DNA from 2 places in the Yersinia entomophaga genome. Region 2 is predicted to be linked to the other one. Evidence: predicted binding sites of a transcription regulator. Region 2 holds the regulator's gene; the other holds the start of a gene.

Region 1 (8,235 bases), 460 kb from region 2:
TTGGGTTCAGGTTAAAACACATCCCGAAATTAGCGGTGCGGTCCAACATTTCAAAACCCAGGGTATGCAGATTCTGGCGACACATCTTTCTGATAACGCCGTTGATTTCAGAGAAATTGATTACACTCGCCCAACCTGTATTCTGATGGGGCAGGAAAAAACCGGTATTTCAAAAGAGGCCTTAGCGCTGGCCGATCGCGATATCATTATTCCGATGATCGGGATGGTGCAATCTCTAAACGTTTCCGTTGCCTCTGCGTTGATTCTGTACGAAGCTCAGCGACAGCGGCAAAATGCCGGAATGTATCAGCGTGCAGCTAGCGTGTTGGATAAAGATGAGCAGCAACGGCTGCTGTTCGAAGGCGGTTATCCGGTTTTGGCACAGGTTGCCAAACGCAAGGGTCTGCCTCCTCCTCATATCGATGAGCATGGCCAGATTATTGCCGAGCCGCAATGGTGGTCTGCTATGCAAGCAACGGAGTCGTAAATGAAAGGCCACCTGCTCGATGCCGTTCCCCTGAGTACACTCTCCGGCGTTGGCGCAAGTCAGGCTGGCAAGTTGGCGAAAATGGGGCTGGAAACCATTCAGGATCTGTTGCTCCATCTACCTCTGCGTTACGAAGACCGCACCCGCCTTTATCGTATCGGTGACCTGCTACCTGGCATTTTTGCAACCGTGGAAGGCGAAGTGCTGCGCTCTGATATTAGCTTTGGCCGCCGTCGAATGCTGACCTGTCAGATAAGCGACGGCAGCGGTATTCTTACCCTACGCTTCTTCAATTTTAACGCTGCGATGAAAAACAGCCTGTCCCCCGGCAAGCATGTTATCGCCTATGGAGAAGCTAAGCGCGGCAACCACGGGCCGGAAATCATTCATCCGGAATATCGAGTACATGGAGAAAATACGGGTATTGAATTACAAGAGTCTCTGACTCCAGTTTATCCCACGACTGAAGGTATTCGTCAGGCAACGCTGCGTAAGCTCATCGATCAGGCACTAGCCTTACTTGATATCAGCGCTATCGCAGAGTTACTGCCGCAGGAACTCAGCCGCACGCTTATCAGTTTGCCAGATGCTATTCATACCCTGCATCGCCCACCAGCAGATATTCAGTTAACCGATCTGGAGCAAGGGAAACATCCGGCACAGCGCCGATTAATATTGGAAGAACTGCTGGCTCATAATCTCAGTATGCTGGCTGTACGGGCGGGAGCACAAAGCTACAAGGCTTTGCCGTTGCTCGCTGAAGAACAGCTAAAACAACGTTTTCTGGCTAATCTCCCCTTTAAACCAACCTCTGCTCAACAAAGGGTTGTGGGTGAAATTGAACAAGATCTGACTAACCCTTTCCCCATGATGCGATTGATTCAGGGTGACGTGGGCTCGGGTAAAACACTGGTTGCCGCTCTGGCGGCGCTGCGGGCTATCGCTCATGGCAAGCAGGTCGCGCTGATGGCACCGACGGAATTATTAGCAGAACAGCACGCAAATACCTTCCGTCAGTGGTTCGAACCACTGGGGCTGGAAGTCGGCTGGCTGGCTGGTAAACAGAAAGGCAAGGCGCGGCTGGCACAGCAGGAAGCCGTTGCCAGTGGACGGGTTTCCATGGTGGTGGGTACTCACGCTATCTTTCAGGAACAGGTGCAGTTCTCAGGGCTGGCGCTGGTTATTATTGATGAACAACATCGGTTTGGTGTTCATCAGCGTTTGGCGTTATGGGAAAAAGGCGAGGAACAAGGTTTCCATCCTCATCAGTTGATTATGACCGCCACCCCAATTCCTCGCACATTGGCGATGACCGCATATGCTGATTTAGATACTTCGGTTATTGATGAATTACCTCCGGGAAGAACGCCGGTCACTACCGTTGCCATTCCGGATACCCGGCGCAGCGATATTATTGCCAGGGTGAAAAACGCCTGTCTGGAAGAAGGCCGTCAGGCTTATTGGGTCTGCACGTTGATTGAAGAATCAGAATTACTGGAAGCGCAAGCAGCGGAAGTGACCTGCGAGGAGTTGAAAGCAGCCCTGCCGGAGATAAAAGTCGGTTTAGTACATGGCCGAATGAAAGCCGCGGAAAAACAATCGGTTATGCAATCATTCAAACAAGGGGAATTGCAGCTGCTGGTTGCAACCACGGTGATTGAAGTGGGTGTCGATGTCCCTAACGCCAGCCTGATGATTATTGATAACCCGGAGCGCCTCGGTTTAGCTCAGTTGCACCAGCTGCGTGGTCGGGTCGGGCGCGGTGCAGTGGCCTCTCACTGTGTGCTGCTGTATAAAACTCCGCTCAGTAAAACGGCTCAAATGCGCTTGCAGGTTTTACGAGACAGTAACGATGGGTTTGTTATTGCGCAGAAAGACTTGGAAATACGCGGCCCCGGCGAATTATTAGGTACGCGGCAAACCGGTAGTGCAGAGTTCAAAGTTGCTGATTTAATGAGAGATCAGGCTATGTTGCCTGAGGTTCAGCGCATTGCCCGTCACCTTCAACAGCAATATCCTGAAAGTGCAAAAGCGCTGATTGAACGTTGGCTGCCAGAGCGATCTCGCTACACCAACGCTTAAATATTATAAGGGAAAGCCATTGCGGCTTTCCCTTTAAACACCGACTTTAGCCCGCAACTGCTGGGAATATTGGCAGCAACAGATAAAGTTTTATCACAATCGCATTGACGATATCGATGAAGAAAGCACCAACCATTGGCACAACCAAGAATGCCAAATGAGAAGGGCCGAAACGATCGGTAATCGCCTGCATATTAGCGATTGCCGTCGGCGTCGCGCCTAAGCCGAAACCACAGTGACCCGCAGCCAACACAGCCGCATCATAGTTTTTACCCATCACTCGGTAAGTCACAAAGATTGCGTATAGCGCCATCGCCAACGCCTGAACCACCAGAATAACCAGCATTGGTAAAGCCAGGGAAGCCAGCTCCCAAAGTTTGAGGCTCATCAGCGCCATTGCCAAAAACAGCGACAAACTGACGTTACCCAGCACGGAAACCGCACGGTCAAACACCTTGTAAAAGCCAACCATAGCCAGACCGTTGCTAAGGATCACGCCAACAAACAGCACGCAAACAAAGGTCGGTAATTCAAACATTGTGCCCTGTAGCAAGGCTGCAATGTGATGCCCTGCCATCAAACAAATGGCAATCATCGCAATGGTTTCGACCATCACCAACGGCGTAATCAGACGGCCAGTAGATGGTTTTTCAAATGCAGATGGCAGCTCGCTATCTTCCGGTTTTCCATCCGGCGTAGAAGAATGCTTCACCAGATAACGGGCCACAGGGCCGCCGATCAATCCACCTAAAACCAGGCCGAATGTGGCACAAGCCATTGCTACTTCGGTAGCATTTTCAAAACCATAACGCTCGACGAACAGTTTACTCCACGCCGCACCGGTTCCGTGACCACCGGAAAGCGTGATAGAACCCGCCAATAGGCCCATCAAAGGATCTAGCCCCATCAGCTTCGCTAACGCGATACCGATGGCGTTCTGCATTAATAGCAGGCCGACTACCACAAAAACGAATACGCTTAACGCTTTCCCGCCGGCACGCAGGCTGGCCAGATTCGCGTTCAAGCCTATGGTGGCAAAGAAAGTCAGCATTAGCGGATCTTTGAGGGACATATCAAAGCTGATTTCCCAGCCAAGAGTTTTTTGCACCAGCAATAACAGCAGAGCTACCAGCAAACCACCGGCAACAGGTTCGGGAATTGTATATTTAGTTAGGAAGGGAACCGATTGTACGAGTTTACGCCCTAGTAACAGAACCAGTGTGGCCGCTACGAGCGTGCCATAGGTATCGAGATGAAACATCCTGGTACTCCATGTAATTAAAATATCTAATAAAAATATGACGTTAGCCGAATCCTTAAAAAACGCCAAAGCAGGTTAGGGTGGATTAGAAAAAAAAACGCTGAGAATTACAAGTTTGGTGAGATAAAAATGCGAGCAGGCAACAAATGCGTATTTTGAAAAAATCGAAGCGCAACCGATTGCTTTTGTGAAGCGGATCATTAAAATGCCCCCTTTGCCGATTCTGGAATGCCAACCCATGACCACGCAATCCGCCGAGCTAAAGACCTCACGGCCGGCCTCTCATACTAATGCACCCAGCGAACTGATTTACCGATTGGAAGATCGTCCACCGTTGCCACAAACCCTATTTGCCGCTTGTCAGCATTTATTAGCCATGTTTGTGGCGGTGATCACTCCCGCGCTGCTTATCTGCCAGGCTTTAGGTTTACCGGCGCAGGATACCCAGCGAATTATTAGTATGTCCCTATTTGCGTCAGGACTCGCCTCTATTTTACAAATAAAAACCTGGGGACCCGTGGGTTCTGGTCTGTTATCGATTCAGGGCACCAGTTTCAACTTTGTTTCTCCGCTGATTATGGGCGGGCTGGCGTTGAAAAATGGCGGTGCCGATATCCCGACCATGATGGCCGCGCTGTTTGGTACGCTAATGGTCGCGTCTTGCACCGAGATCCTGCTATCTCGCGTTTTGCATTTGGCTCGTCGCATTATTACGCCGTTGGTTTCCGGCATTGTCGTGATGATTATCGGCCTATCGCTGATTCAGGTTGGCCTGACATCCATTGGTGGCGGATATGGCGCGATGAGCGATCATACCTTTGGCTCACCGAAAAACTTATTACTCGCCGGCGCGGTGTTGGTCGTTATTATCCTGCTAAACCGTCAGCGCAATCCGTACCTGCGCGTTGCTTCATTAGTCATAGCAATGGCCGTTGGCTATCTGTTGGCTTGGGCTATGGATATGCTGCCAGCCAGCCAACCTGCTGCCGAAACGGCTCTAATAACCATTCCAACGCCGTTTTATTACGGTTTATCCTTTGACTGGAACCTATTGATTCCGCTGATGCTGATCTTTATGGTGACTTCACTGGAAACAATCGGTGATATCACTGCCACTTCTGACGTTTCCGAACAACCGGTCAGCGGCCCGCTATATATGAAGCGTTTGAAAGGCGGCGTATTGGCGAACGGTTTGAATTCAATGGTTTCAGCCATCTTCAATACCTTCCCAAATTCATGCTTCGGTCAGAATAACGGCGTTATTCAGCTCACCGGCGTAGCCAGCCGTTACGTGGGGTTTGTCGTTGCTCTGATGCTGATTCTGTTGGGCCTGTTCCCTGCGGTAGCCGGTTTTGTACAGCATATCCCTGAGCCAGTATTAGGCGGCGCGACCATCGTCATGTTCGGCACTATTGCCGCATCCGGCGTACGCATTGTCTCTCGCGAAACCCTAAATCGTCGGGCGATTATGATTATGGCTCTTTCATTGGCGGTAGGTATGGGCGTGGCTCAGCAACCGCTGATTCTACAGTTTGCTCCTGATTGGATTAAAACCTTGCTGTCTTCGGGCATTGCCGCCGGTGGCATCACCGCTATCGTGCTGAATCTGATCTTCCCGCAGGAAAAGTAGCTTCCCTGGAAGTGACCCCCATAAATAAATCCAAATGGTCGATGCTATTGCAGCATTGACCATTTTTTATTCCTGATTAAAGGATTGTCTATTGAGGTCAGGGTCGAATTGCGGCATAAACGGAGATAACTTCACGCCAACAGACTGAGATTTACCAGATGAAAACTATCGGAAAAGTACTCCTGACGCTGTTACTGCTCCTGATGTTGCTGGTAGCCATCGCTTATTTACTGTTGCAAACCAGTTGGGGAGCTAAAAACCTCAGCCGCTGGGTGAGCGATAGCAGCCAATATCAGCTATCTCTGGGTAAAATCGATCACGATTGGTCTCAGCCGGGGCAGATTACCTTCAGCGATGTCATGATTTCGCAAACCAACAAGCCCGTCTTTCTTAACGCTGGGCAGGTTGTTTTTGGGCTCAGCTGGCGTCAAATTACCGAGCCACGACACTTCCGCAGCCTACTGTTACAACAGGGCAGCCTAAATCTGGACGCGCCTTCCCCAGCGTTAAATATTCAGGCCGATACGCTACGGCTGGCAAATATGGCGCTAAATACCGCTTCGCCCGGTTCAAGCATTCAAGGTAAGAATATCACTGGCGGTATTATTCCGTGGCAACCCAAAGCTGGCGATCGCTTGGGTGAGAACAACCAATTTCAGCTTAGCGCCGATGAGCTAACCATCGGTGGGAATGCTTTCGAAAATGTCTTTGTACAAGGTACAAAAAACAAACAGGCGCTTAAACTCACTAACTTCGGTGCCAATATCGCCCAAGGGGAACTGACCGGTGAAGCGAGTCGCGAGCAGGATGGCCGCTGGCAGGTAGAGCATTTGCGTCTCAGTAATGTGCGCCTGCAAACCGCGAAGACGCTGGACGATCTGTGGCATAGCTATACGCAACTGCCGCCGGTCACGGTTAAACGTTTCGATTTGATCGATGCGCGAGTCGAAGGCAATAACTGGGCGTTTAACGATTTGGATCTCACGCTAAAGAATGTGGCGTTTGAAAAAGGTGATTGGCGTAGCGCCGACGGCGAGCTAGCGCTTAATGCGGGGGATATTATCAAGGGTGATATCCATCTGATCGACCCTATGCTGACGCTGGAACTTTCCGATAACGGTGCGGCGATTAAACAATTTTCTACCCGCTGGCAAAACGGGCTGATCCGAGCTACCGGTAACTGGAACCGAGCCAATCATCAGTTACAGCTTAATGAGCTGGCGATTGTTTCTCTAGAATATACGTTGCCGGAAAACTGGCGGCAGCTCTGGCAAAAGCCACTACCGAGCTGGCTAGCAGCAGTACAGATCAATAAGCTATCCGCCAGCCGTAACCTGCTGATTGATATCAATCCTGATTTCCCATTCCAGCTCACCGCGCTGGACGGTTTTGGCAGCGATCTGGTACTGGCAAAAAATAGCCAGTGGGGAGTTTGGTCTGGTTCACTAACGCTTAATGCAGGTAATGCTACCTTCAACCGCAATGATTTGCGCCGCCCATCATTGGCTCTCACCGCTAATGATCAGCGAATAACCTTCAGCGATCTCAGCGCATTCACACCGGAAGGCTTACTGGAAGCCCAAGCTGAAATCGGGCAATCCGCAGAGCGCCCATTCTCTCTAACGCTGACGGGGCGTTCGGTGGATGTAAATTTCTTGCACAATTGGGGGTGGCCAAAACTGCCGTTCGAAGGCAAAGGAAATCTGAATGTGCAGCTAAAAGGCAGTCTGGCTCAGAGCATTCCCTTTAAAAGCTCGCTGAACGGCTCTTTAAAGGCGATAGAGAACGGCGGGCAACAAGTTGACCAACTGATGCAGGCTGGCGAAGTGAACGGCGTGACAACGCCCTGAGGCAATATAATTCGGGTTCTAACTGCTATTCTAACAACTAACCGACGTCGCACGAGGTTGTAGCCGTGATCTGCTGCAACCTCGCGCAAGAGGGGATAAGCGGCGGTTAACCTGCTTCGGCGTCCCCTGGCGTTACCGGCAACACCATATAAGTGCCTGAAAATACGGCTCCAGCATTTTCATCACCAAATAAATTCACTTCCAATTGCACCCGCGCCCTACGTCCACGCGCCAAACGATCCAGATCGCCACTGATCGAGCCTAAATCGGCAATGGCTCTTGGCCGTCCGGTCACTGGCGCGCTGTAGCGAATATGGGCATCGGCCAGAATAATGGTACCGCCGAGCTGGCGTTCACGCAGTAACAGCCAGATCAAACCCCATCCAGTCAGCGTTGCCAGTGAAAATAAACTACCGGCGAACAGCGTATGGTGGGGATTTTGATTGCCAGCCTCGGGCATGGTCGTCACAAAACGCTGCCCGGTGTATTGGCTGATACGCACGCCCATTTTCTCACTGAGCGGAATATGGTCGTACCAAGCCTGCTGTAGCTGACCACACCAGTCTGGGCGATGCAGGATATCATCCATGGTCGCCACCGGCTTAATCATCAAAAAGTGACGTACCGGCGTGGTTTGCGGCGCGGTAATTTCTCCCTGACTGACAAACCCCAGCTTGCCGAAGAACTCCACCGCATCTTCACGGGCGCTACACACTACCCGCTTAACCCCTTCCTGACGCGCTACGGATTCCAGCGTCATCGCCACCAGCGTGCCTAATCCTTTGCCCTGTACAGCCGGATCCACTGCTAAAAACCGAATAGCAGCCTCATTATCAGCATTGATATATAAACGACCAACGGCAACGGGTTTCCCCTGCTCGTCCACCACCATTTGGTGATGCGCCATTGCATCATAGGCATCCTT
Region 2 (8,235 bases):
TGCCTATGTTTACTGGTATTGTTAAGGCCACCGCGCCAGTTGTGGCCATCGATGAAAAGGCCAATTTTCGCACCCACGTCATCAAATTCCCTACGGATATGTTGCCAGAGCTGGCTTTAGGCGCATCTGTGTCTCACAACGGTTGCTGCCTCACGGTGACCAAGGTGGAAGGCGATTTGGTCAGCTTTGATTTGATTAAAGAAACGCTGCGCATTACCAATTTGGGTCAGCTACAGGTTGGCGATATGGTGAATCTGGAGCGCGCGGCTAAATTCAGCGATGAAATTGGTGGGCACCTGATGTCTGGCCACATTACCTGCACCGCCGAGATTGCCAAAATCTACACGTCTGAAAATAATCGCCAGATCTGGTTCCGTATGCCAAGTGAAGATTTGATGAAATACGTGTTGCACAAAGGCTTTATCGGTATCGACGGCATCAGCCTGACCATTGGCGAAGTAGAAGGGAAACGTTTCTGCGTGCATTTGATTCCGGAAACGCTGGAACGCACCACTTTGGGCAAAAAACGTTTGGGGCAGACCGTCAATATTGAAATCGATCCGCAAACCCAGGCGGTGGTCGAAACGGTAGAACGTATATTGGCTCAGCGGGATATCGCCGGCGCGGCGGCGCATTTGGCCAGTGACATGGCGGCTAAAGCGCAATCTTAACATTACAGCGCTGAATCGAAGCAAGCGCCGCGCTGTGGAGCAAATGCTGCTTTAATCGGCCTGAAAAAAAGAAAAGGGATAACAGCCTTGGCCGTATCCCTTTTTTTGATCCCGTGAATCAGACGTTAGCGAGGAACGCGGAGACCGCCATCAACGCCGCGCGGGCTAAACAATACCTGCCATAGCTGAATATCTCTGACGCGGAACGCACCGGCGCAGGCATTCAGGTAATAGCTGAACATTCTCTCAAATCGTTCCGAGTATTTTTCAGACAAAACTGGCCACGCGGCGCGGAATTTTTCGTACCACGCCATCAGCGTGCGATCATAGTCAGCGCCAAAATTGTGCCAGTCTTCCATAATGAGCCGCGACTCGCTGGCGTCGGCAATTTGTCGAATCGAAGGCAGGCAGCCGTTAGGGAAGATATAGCGGTCAATCCACGGATCAACGCTCAGATTGCTACGGTTCGCGCCAATAGTATGCAGCAAGAACAGACCATCGGGTTTTAGATTGCGTTCGACGACTTCAAAATAGGTTGGATAGTTCTTTGGCCCAACGTGTTCGAACATACCGACGGAAACAATGCGGTCAAACTGTTGATGCAAATCTCGATAGTCTTGCAGCAGGATAGTGACATCCAGTCCGGCGCAGCGCTCTTGCGCCAGTTTTTGCTGTTCGGCAGAAATGGTGACGCCCTGAACGGAAACGCCATAATGACGGGCGGCAAAAGCGGATAATCCCCCCCAGCCACAGCCGATATCCAGCAGTTTCATGCCGGGTTTCAGCCGCAGTTTTTCACAGATCATGCGCAGTTTATGTTCCTGCGCTTGTTCCAGATTGGCGGCGTCTTTCCAGTATCCGCAGGAATATTGCATGTGGCTGTCTAGCATTCTGCTAAACAGATCGTTACCGAGATCGTAATGTTCTTTGCCGACGATCCAGGCGCGTTTTTTCGATTGCAGGTTAGTCAGGCGGGCGGTTGCGACGCGTAAGGTATCTTTGAAATGGCGGGGGAGTTTCTTTTCCAGACCGGCTCGTAGCACGCGCTGGAAAAAAATGTCCAGTCGTTCACAGTCCCACCATCCGTCCATATAACTTTCCCCGAGTCCCAGCGAGCCTTGCTGCAATGCGCGCTTAAAGAAATCAGGATTATGAACCTGAATATCGAAAGGTCTTGAACCATTGATTTCAATATCGGCCTGGCTCAACATTTCATTCACAATGCGATACCACGGATTTTCTTGAATACTTTGGTCTTCTATACAGGATGAACTCATAGTTTCTCCATCACTTTCTTCTGACTGATGTCCCGCAATAAACGAAAAAATTGCAGGCGCATACCGAATAGGTATTGGCTACCTTGGTGTCTGATATCCAACTACGGACAGAGGAAGATTAAGAAGTAAATCTACTGCGTTTGGCACTAGGTTCACTCATCCTTAAGGATAAATGTAACGCGATCAACGTGTACAAAATATGAAACTAATATGACTTTTTTCTAACGGCTTTATTTATAACTGGGATCGAGTATAGGCGCGCCGGAAAGGTTTCTCAATAATAAATCTGTCTCGGCGCGTTAGAAAGGCTGAAATAATTTCCCTTAGGAATGATGACTCTCTGAGATTAATTCTCTTTGATTATCAGAGTCATCCTTATTTGTGGCATATAAATGTATGAAATAACCCAGCGCTGCAAATAATACCGTCAACACCATGACGGTCACGGTGGCTAATAACGGTTGAGTAATAAAGGCTGACACCAACATGCTGGCAATAAAACAGGTTCCCAGCTGTAGGGTATTCTGCAATGCAGCGGCCTTCCCGGTGTTATTGGGAAAAGGAATTAATGCATTTGACACCACAATCGGGTAACAGGCACCGTTGACCAGCGCCATCACGCAGAATGGAATTAATAAAGTCAGCAGGTTAGGTTCTGTTAGGGTCGCCACCAGATACAGGGCGATCATGCTTAAAGCGTAACCAACCAGAAGCCACGGTAACAGAGTATTGCCTTTCATGTAATTCAGTGCGCTGCGACAGCCGTAACCACCCAGCAAGAAAGCCAGGGTTTGCGGGACGTAGCTCAGGCCAATCACATTCGGGCTATAGCCCATATCGCCCAAAATAAAGGGTGAGCCGGTTAGCCAGGCAAAGAAACCAGCGCTGCAAGCGGCGAAAATCATCACGTTTCCGCTGAATAGCGGCGATTTAATAATCTGCCAGAAGTTAAGATTATCTTTCTCGCTCTCACTACTTTGCGCATTCTTTTGCTTTTCTTTTAATAAAGCAGTCGGAATCAACAGCAGCAGAGTAATCGCCAATAGCACCACGAAAATGGCGCGCCAGCTAAAGTGGTTCAGTAACCAGGCGCCCAGCAGGGGTGCTAACGCAGGAGAAAGGGCGACCAAAGGCATAATAGTGGCAAAGACCCGATTGGCCTTGCCATCGCGATAACGGTCAATCACCAGCGCTTGCCAGGTCACCGCAGCGGAACAAACTCCCACGGCCTGAACCAGACGTAATGCTAACAGTTGTACCGGCGTTTGCACCCAAACCATTCCCAAACAGCCGAAGGCAAACAGACTTAAACCGAGCAACAACACAGGTTTCCGCCCCAATTTATCGGATAAAGGTCCCCAGACTAATTGTGCAATGGCAAATCCGGCGAGAAAAATGCTCAAACTGGCGCTGATCGAGCCAGCCGAAGCCTGCAAATCTTGTTGCATGGCGCCAAAAGCGGGTAAGTACATATCCGTGGCAAGGTATCCCAACATGCTCAGACCGGCGAGGTAGAACATAAAGCTAGTGGATGTTTTCATTTTCGTTATTTATCTCGTTTATCTGTATACCCGTTATCTTTCGAACCGCAGCGGTGTTGGCTACCTTCGCTCACCCCAGTCACTTAGTGGCTCGGTTCCTTGGGATTCGCGGCGTTGCCGCCTGGCTACAATCCGAAAGCAGGTTATCTTTGCAGGAGAATTAATGCGGGGGGCATTCTATCCGGCTGGCTATTCCCCTGTGAAACGGTAATATTTGCATACTGGTGTGAAAATAATTGAAGGCAAGGCAATGTGGTCGGAATATTCATTGGAAGTGGTTGATGCGGTTGCCAGAACCGGTAGTTTTAGCGCTGCTGCACAAGAACTGCATCGCGTGCCTTCTGCCGTCAGCTATACGGTCAGACAACTCGAGACATGGCTGGCAGTGCCACTGTTTGAACGACGACACCGCGATGTGGAACTGACGGCAGCGGGAGCGCTGTTTATTAAAGAAGCGCGAACTGTTATCAAAAAAATGATTGATACGCGTCGTCAATGTCAGCAGGTCGCTAACGGTTGGCGCGGCCATCTGGATATTGCTATCGACATTATTGTGAAGCCGTTACGCAGCCGTCAGTTGGTGCTGGATTTTTATCGTCATTTCCCCGATATCGAACTGCGGGTGCATTTTGAGGTATTCAACGGCGTGTGGGATGCGCTGGCGGATGGTCGTGCCGATGTGGCTATTGGTGCGACGCGTGCGGTGCCAGTCGGTGGGCGCTTTACCTTCCGTGATATGGGGTTTATGAACTGGCACTGCGTGGTCAGTGCCACTCATCCGCTGGCATCTCAGAGCGGCCCTTTGACCGACGATCAGCTGCGGCCTTACCCTTCGCTCTGCATTGAGGACACTGCCCGTAATCTGCCGAAGCGCGATACCTGGACGCTGGACAACCAGCGACGGCTGGTGGCACCGGATTGGCAAACGGGCATTGACTGTCTGTGTGACGGTTTATGTATTGGTATGGTTCCGGCGCATCGCGTCGAGCCGCTGGCCAAACAGGGGAAACTGGTGATTATTACGCTGGCTCAGCCCTTGCCAGATAGCCCTTGCTGCCTGAGCTGGGAGCAAAACAACCATTCGCCCGCTATGGCGTGGCTGCTGGAGTACCTTGGGGATACGGAAACGCTGAATGCCGAATGGCTGCGAGCGGGGGACGGTGTAGAAAACACGCGGGAAGCCGTTTCAACGGGCTAAACGGCTTCCCACAGCGGTTTTAACGACGATAATCGCGGAAAGGACCATCAGCAACAGAACGGCGTTCAACCAGTTTTGGATGTACTTCAATGGTTTGGGGATCTTCACGTTTGCTGACAATGCGATCCAGCAACATTGCAAAGGCGCTTTCGCCCAAACGTTCTTTTGGCTGATGAATAGTGGTCAGTGCCGGTGAGAAATAGCGCGCATTTCGCACATTGTCATATCCGATCACCGAAATATCCTGCGGAACGCGTAAACCTAATTCATCGGCAGCACAAATAGCGCCCATAGCCATAATATCGCCGCCGCAGAATACCGCGGTTGGGCGATGTTTCTGCGTTAGGATTTGATGCATGGCTTTATAACCGGATTCCGGTTCAAAATCCCCTTGAACCACCCATTCATCACGCAGTTTAATATTGGCTTCTTCCAACGCTTTGATAAAGCCCTGATGACGCCCACCGCCAGTATTGCGAGCCAGTTGCCCCGGAATGGCTCCAATATCGCGATGACCGCGTTCAATCAGATAACGGCCAGCCAAATAACCGCCTTCAAAGGCATTATCAATAATGGAGTCGGTAAAATCGCCGCGCGCGGTGCCCCAATCCATGACTACCATCGGAATATTGCGATAATCTTCCAGCATGCCCAACAGTTGCTCTGGATACTCGGAACACATTACCAGCAAACCGTCGACGCGTTTTTGCGCCAGCATAGCCAGATACGCTTTCTGCTTATCCAGATTATTATGAGAGTTACACAAAATCAGCGTATAGCCTTTGCTATAGCAGCTATTTTCTACCGCTTCGATCACTTCCGCAAAATAGGGTGCTTCGCTGGAAGTGGCTAGCAAACCAATCGATTTAGTGTGATTGACTTTCAGGCTTCGTGCGACGGCACTGGGCGAATAGTGCAGCTCTTTAATGGCGGCCCACACGGCGGCCTTGGTGTCTTCGGCGACGAAACGTGTTTTATTGATGACGTGCGAAACGGTGGTGGTGGAAACGCCCGCGCGTTTGGCCACATCTTTAATCGTTGCCATAAAAAGAATGACTCCTAAACTGACCTGTTACAGCAGGTAAGTATTATGTTAATCGTTTGCCTGCGTTGTTCGAACCCTTTCAGACAGATATCATCAGTTCCGCTGGTTATTTTCGTCAGCGCGCTAGTCTGAAAGGGGTTTTTAGGCGTTATTGGTCGGTACGCAGTAATGAACTGCGGATTTTGGCCGATTTAAAGAAAAAGTGAAAGATCTAATCAACGTTATAAAGTGAGTAATGATAACAAGATTTTATTCTCGAACTGTGGGAAAATCGTTTTACACACTAACTATGTGCCTTTATCCACCCAAATTAACCGACTGAGGAGTTTATATGGATACTGATCTGAAAATGTCATTGATTACTACTATTGGTTCGTTGGCAGTGATTATGATCTTTAGCTTTACAGCGGTAATGAACTAAACCCTGACTGTTTTAGAGCTGTACAGATTTTGAGCGAGAAGGGCGGAGCCGTTATCCGCCCTTGATATTAGCCAGCTAATCAGGCCAGATTTTTCTCTACGAACGCCCAGTTAACCAGCGCCCAGAAGTTTTCCAGATAAGTCGGCCGCGCATTGCGGTAATCGATATAGTAAGCGTGCTCCCACACATCGACAGTCAGCAATGGTTTATCCGAAGTGGTTAGCGGCGTTGCTGCATTAGAAGTGCTCACGATCGCCAGCGAGCCGTCCGGTTTTTTCACCAGCCAGGTCCAACCCGCGCCAAAGTTTTTCACGGCAGCATCGGTAAACTGTTGTTTGAACTCCGCGAAAGACCCAAAAGATGCGGCGATCGCTTCGGCTACTGCGCCCTTCGGTTCGCCACCGGCGTTTGGCGCCAGGCAGTTCCAGTAGAAGGTGTGATTCCATACTTGAGCGGCGTTATTGAAGATACCGCCAGTGGAGGTTTTTACGATCTCTTCCAGCGATTGACCAGCAAACTCGGTATCTTTAATCAAATTATTCAGGTTTACCACGTAGGTGTTGTGGTGCTTGCCGTAGTGATAATCCAGCGTTTCTGCCGAGATATGAGGCTCAAGGGCGTTCTTTGCATAAGGCAGTGCAGGTAATTCAAAAGACATTGCTTTCTCCTTTCGGGATGACTCAGGGTGTTTGCCCATCAAATCACCGGATGCGCCAGGGCGATCCCGGTGGCGACGAGCGGATAAATAATTGTCATATAGTTGTTATGGGTATCAATATTATCAATTTCCCACTGGAAAACCAGGTTTAACCACACAGAGTTAAAGTGATTGGCGATGGGTTATTCGATTGGTGGAACACAGGGGCTGAGAGCCGGGTAGAAACGCTCCGACGGCCAATAAACCGGCGGAGCGAAAGTTTGAGAGCATGATTTTAACGAGTACGTTTAGCAAATAGTTTTAGCGAATAGTTTTAGGGGTCACGACGCGGCGCGCCCCAACGTAATGGCCTTGCCAGTAATCGTTATCTAACATACTGATGCGAATTTCTTCGCCGGTACGCGGAGACTGGATAAATTTCCCGTTGCCTAAATAAACTCCAACGTGATCGGCGACGCCGCGATTAGCAATATTGAAGAACACCAGATCGCCACTTTCCAGCTCTGCGCGTTTAACCGGCGCGGCATCGCGCAGGTGGTACATTTCATTCGCGGTGCGCGGCATTTTTATTCTGACCACATCTTTGTAGGCATAATAAATGAGTCCGCTACAGTCAAACCCGGTATTCGGCGAAGATCCCCCCCAGCGATAGGGTTTCCCAACTTGTTTCATCAGCTTACTCATCGCCGTCTGTTTGGCGTGCTGATAGCGCTTTTTATGTGCCGGACTGAGTTTTAGTTTGTTATTCGCGAGTAATTCTGCCGCTGCTTTTTTGCTCGTGCTATTTCGATGTCGCCCATAAGCCACTTTCGTTTCTTTACGGGTAACGTTTTTTTTAGCCGTAACGCTTTTCTTTTGGGTTAAGGTTTTCGCGTTGGCGGTTGTTTTGGTTTTGCTTACTTTACCCGTCGTCGATTTAGCCGCGGTTTTAGCCGTAACTTTCTTTTTAATTTGGGTCACTGGCTTAACTTTCTTACTGCTGCTTTTATTATCGACTTTCCGTTTTTTGCGATCGTCAGGGCTAGCCTGACTCACATGGCTTTTTTTCTGGTCGGCAGATACGCGCGCCTGCGGCGAAGCATGTGCCAGATTTAAAAATAGCTGGGTAAACAGCAGCACAAAGAGCGTGAAGAATAAACGCATAATAACGCTACCAACCTTGACCCTGAAATGGATGATGGAAGACTCACAGTATTGCTGAAACTCGCCGTATAAAAAAGCGGAGAGCTATATGATTCTAATAGATTTTGTGAGAAAACGTTAATGGCTTGTCAATTGCCGCCTTTTTATGCAGCTAATGCGTCATAAATAACCATTTGTCATAGTGTTAGCTTTCATCCTGGAATCGGGGGCTATAAAAGATATTCCTGAATTTGCTGAAGTAAAAATGTTATTCTCAATGAGTATTTATGTAGCGGAGCCTA

The links. Region 2 encodes PurR, which represses purine synthesis genes. Its sites were predicted from a motif close to CANGCAAACGTTTGCNTG; they were not measured.
Region 1: the regulator PurR is predicted to act here: its motif matches at 3,999-4,016, upstream of PL78_RS08150 (nucleobase:cation symporter-2 family protein).

What each region holds. Positions count from the first base shown of each region.
Region 1 covers NZ_CP010029.1:1,782,994-1,791,228, forward strand. The annotation lists gene trmH (tRNA (guanosine(18)-2'-O)-methyltransferase TrmH) at 1-487, shown strand, start outside; gene recG (ATP-dependent DNA helicase RecG) at 488-2,569, shown strand; gene gltS (sodium/glutamate symporter) at 2,616-3,830, opposite strand; gene PL78_RS08150 (nucleobase:cation symporter-2 family protein) at 4,069-5,460, shown strand; gene PL78_RS08155 (AsmA family protein) at 5,619-7,310, shown strand; gene fabY (fatty acid biosynthesis protein FabY) at 7,417-8,235, opposite strand, start outside.
Region 2 covers NZ_CP010029.1:1,323,659-1,331,893, reverse strand. The annotation lists gene PL78_RS05960 (riboflavin synthase) at 6-671, shown strand; gene cfa (cyclopropane fatty acyl phospholipid synthase) at 797-1,948, opposite strand; gene punC (purine nucleoside transporter PunC) at 2,272-3,489, opposite strand; gene punR (DNA-binding transcriptional activator PunR) at 3,740-4,687, shown strand; gene purR (HTH-type transcriptional repressor PurR) at 4,707-5,732, opposite strand; gene cydH (cytochrome bd-I oxidase subunit CydH) at 6,064-6,153, shown strand; gene sodB (superoxide dismutase [Fe]) at 6,233-6,811, opposite strand; gene PL78_RS05930 (C40 family peptidase) at 7,112-7,954, opposite strand.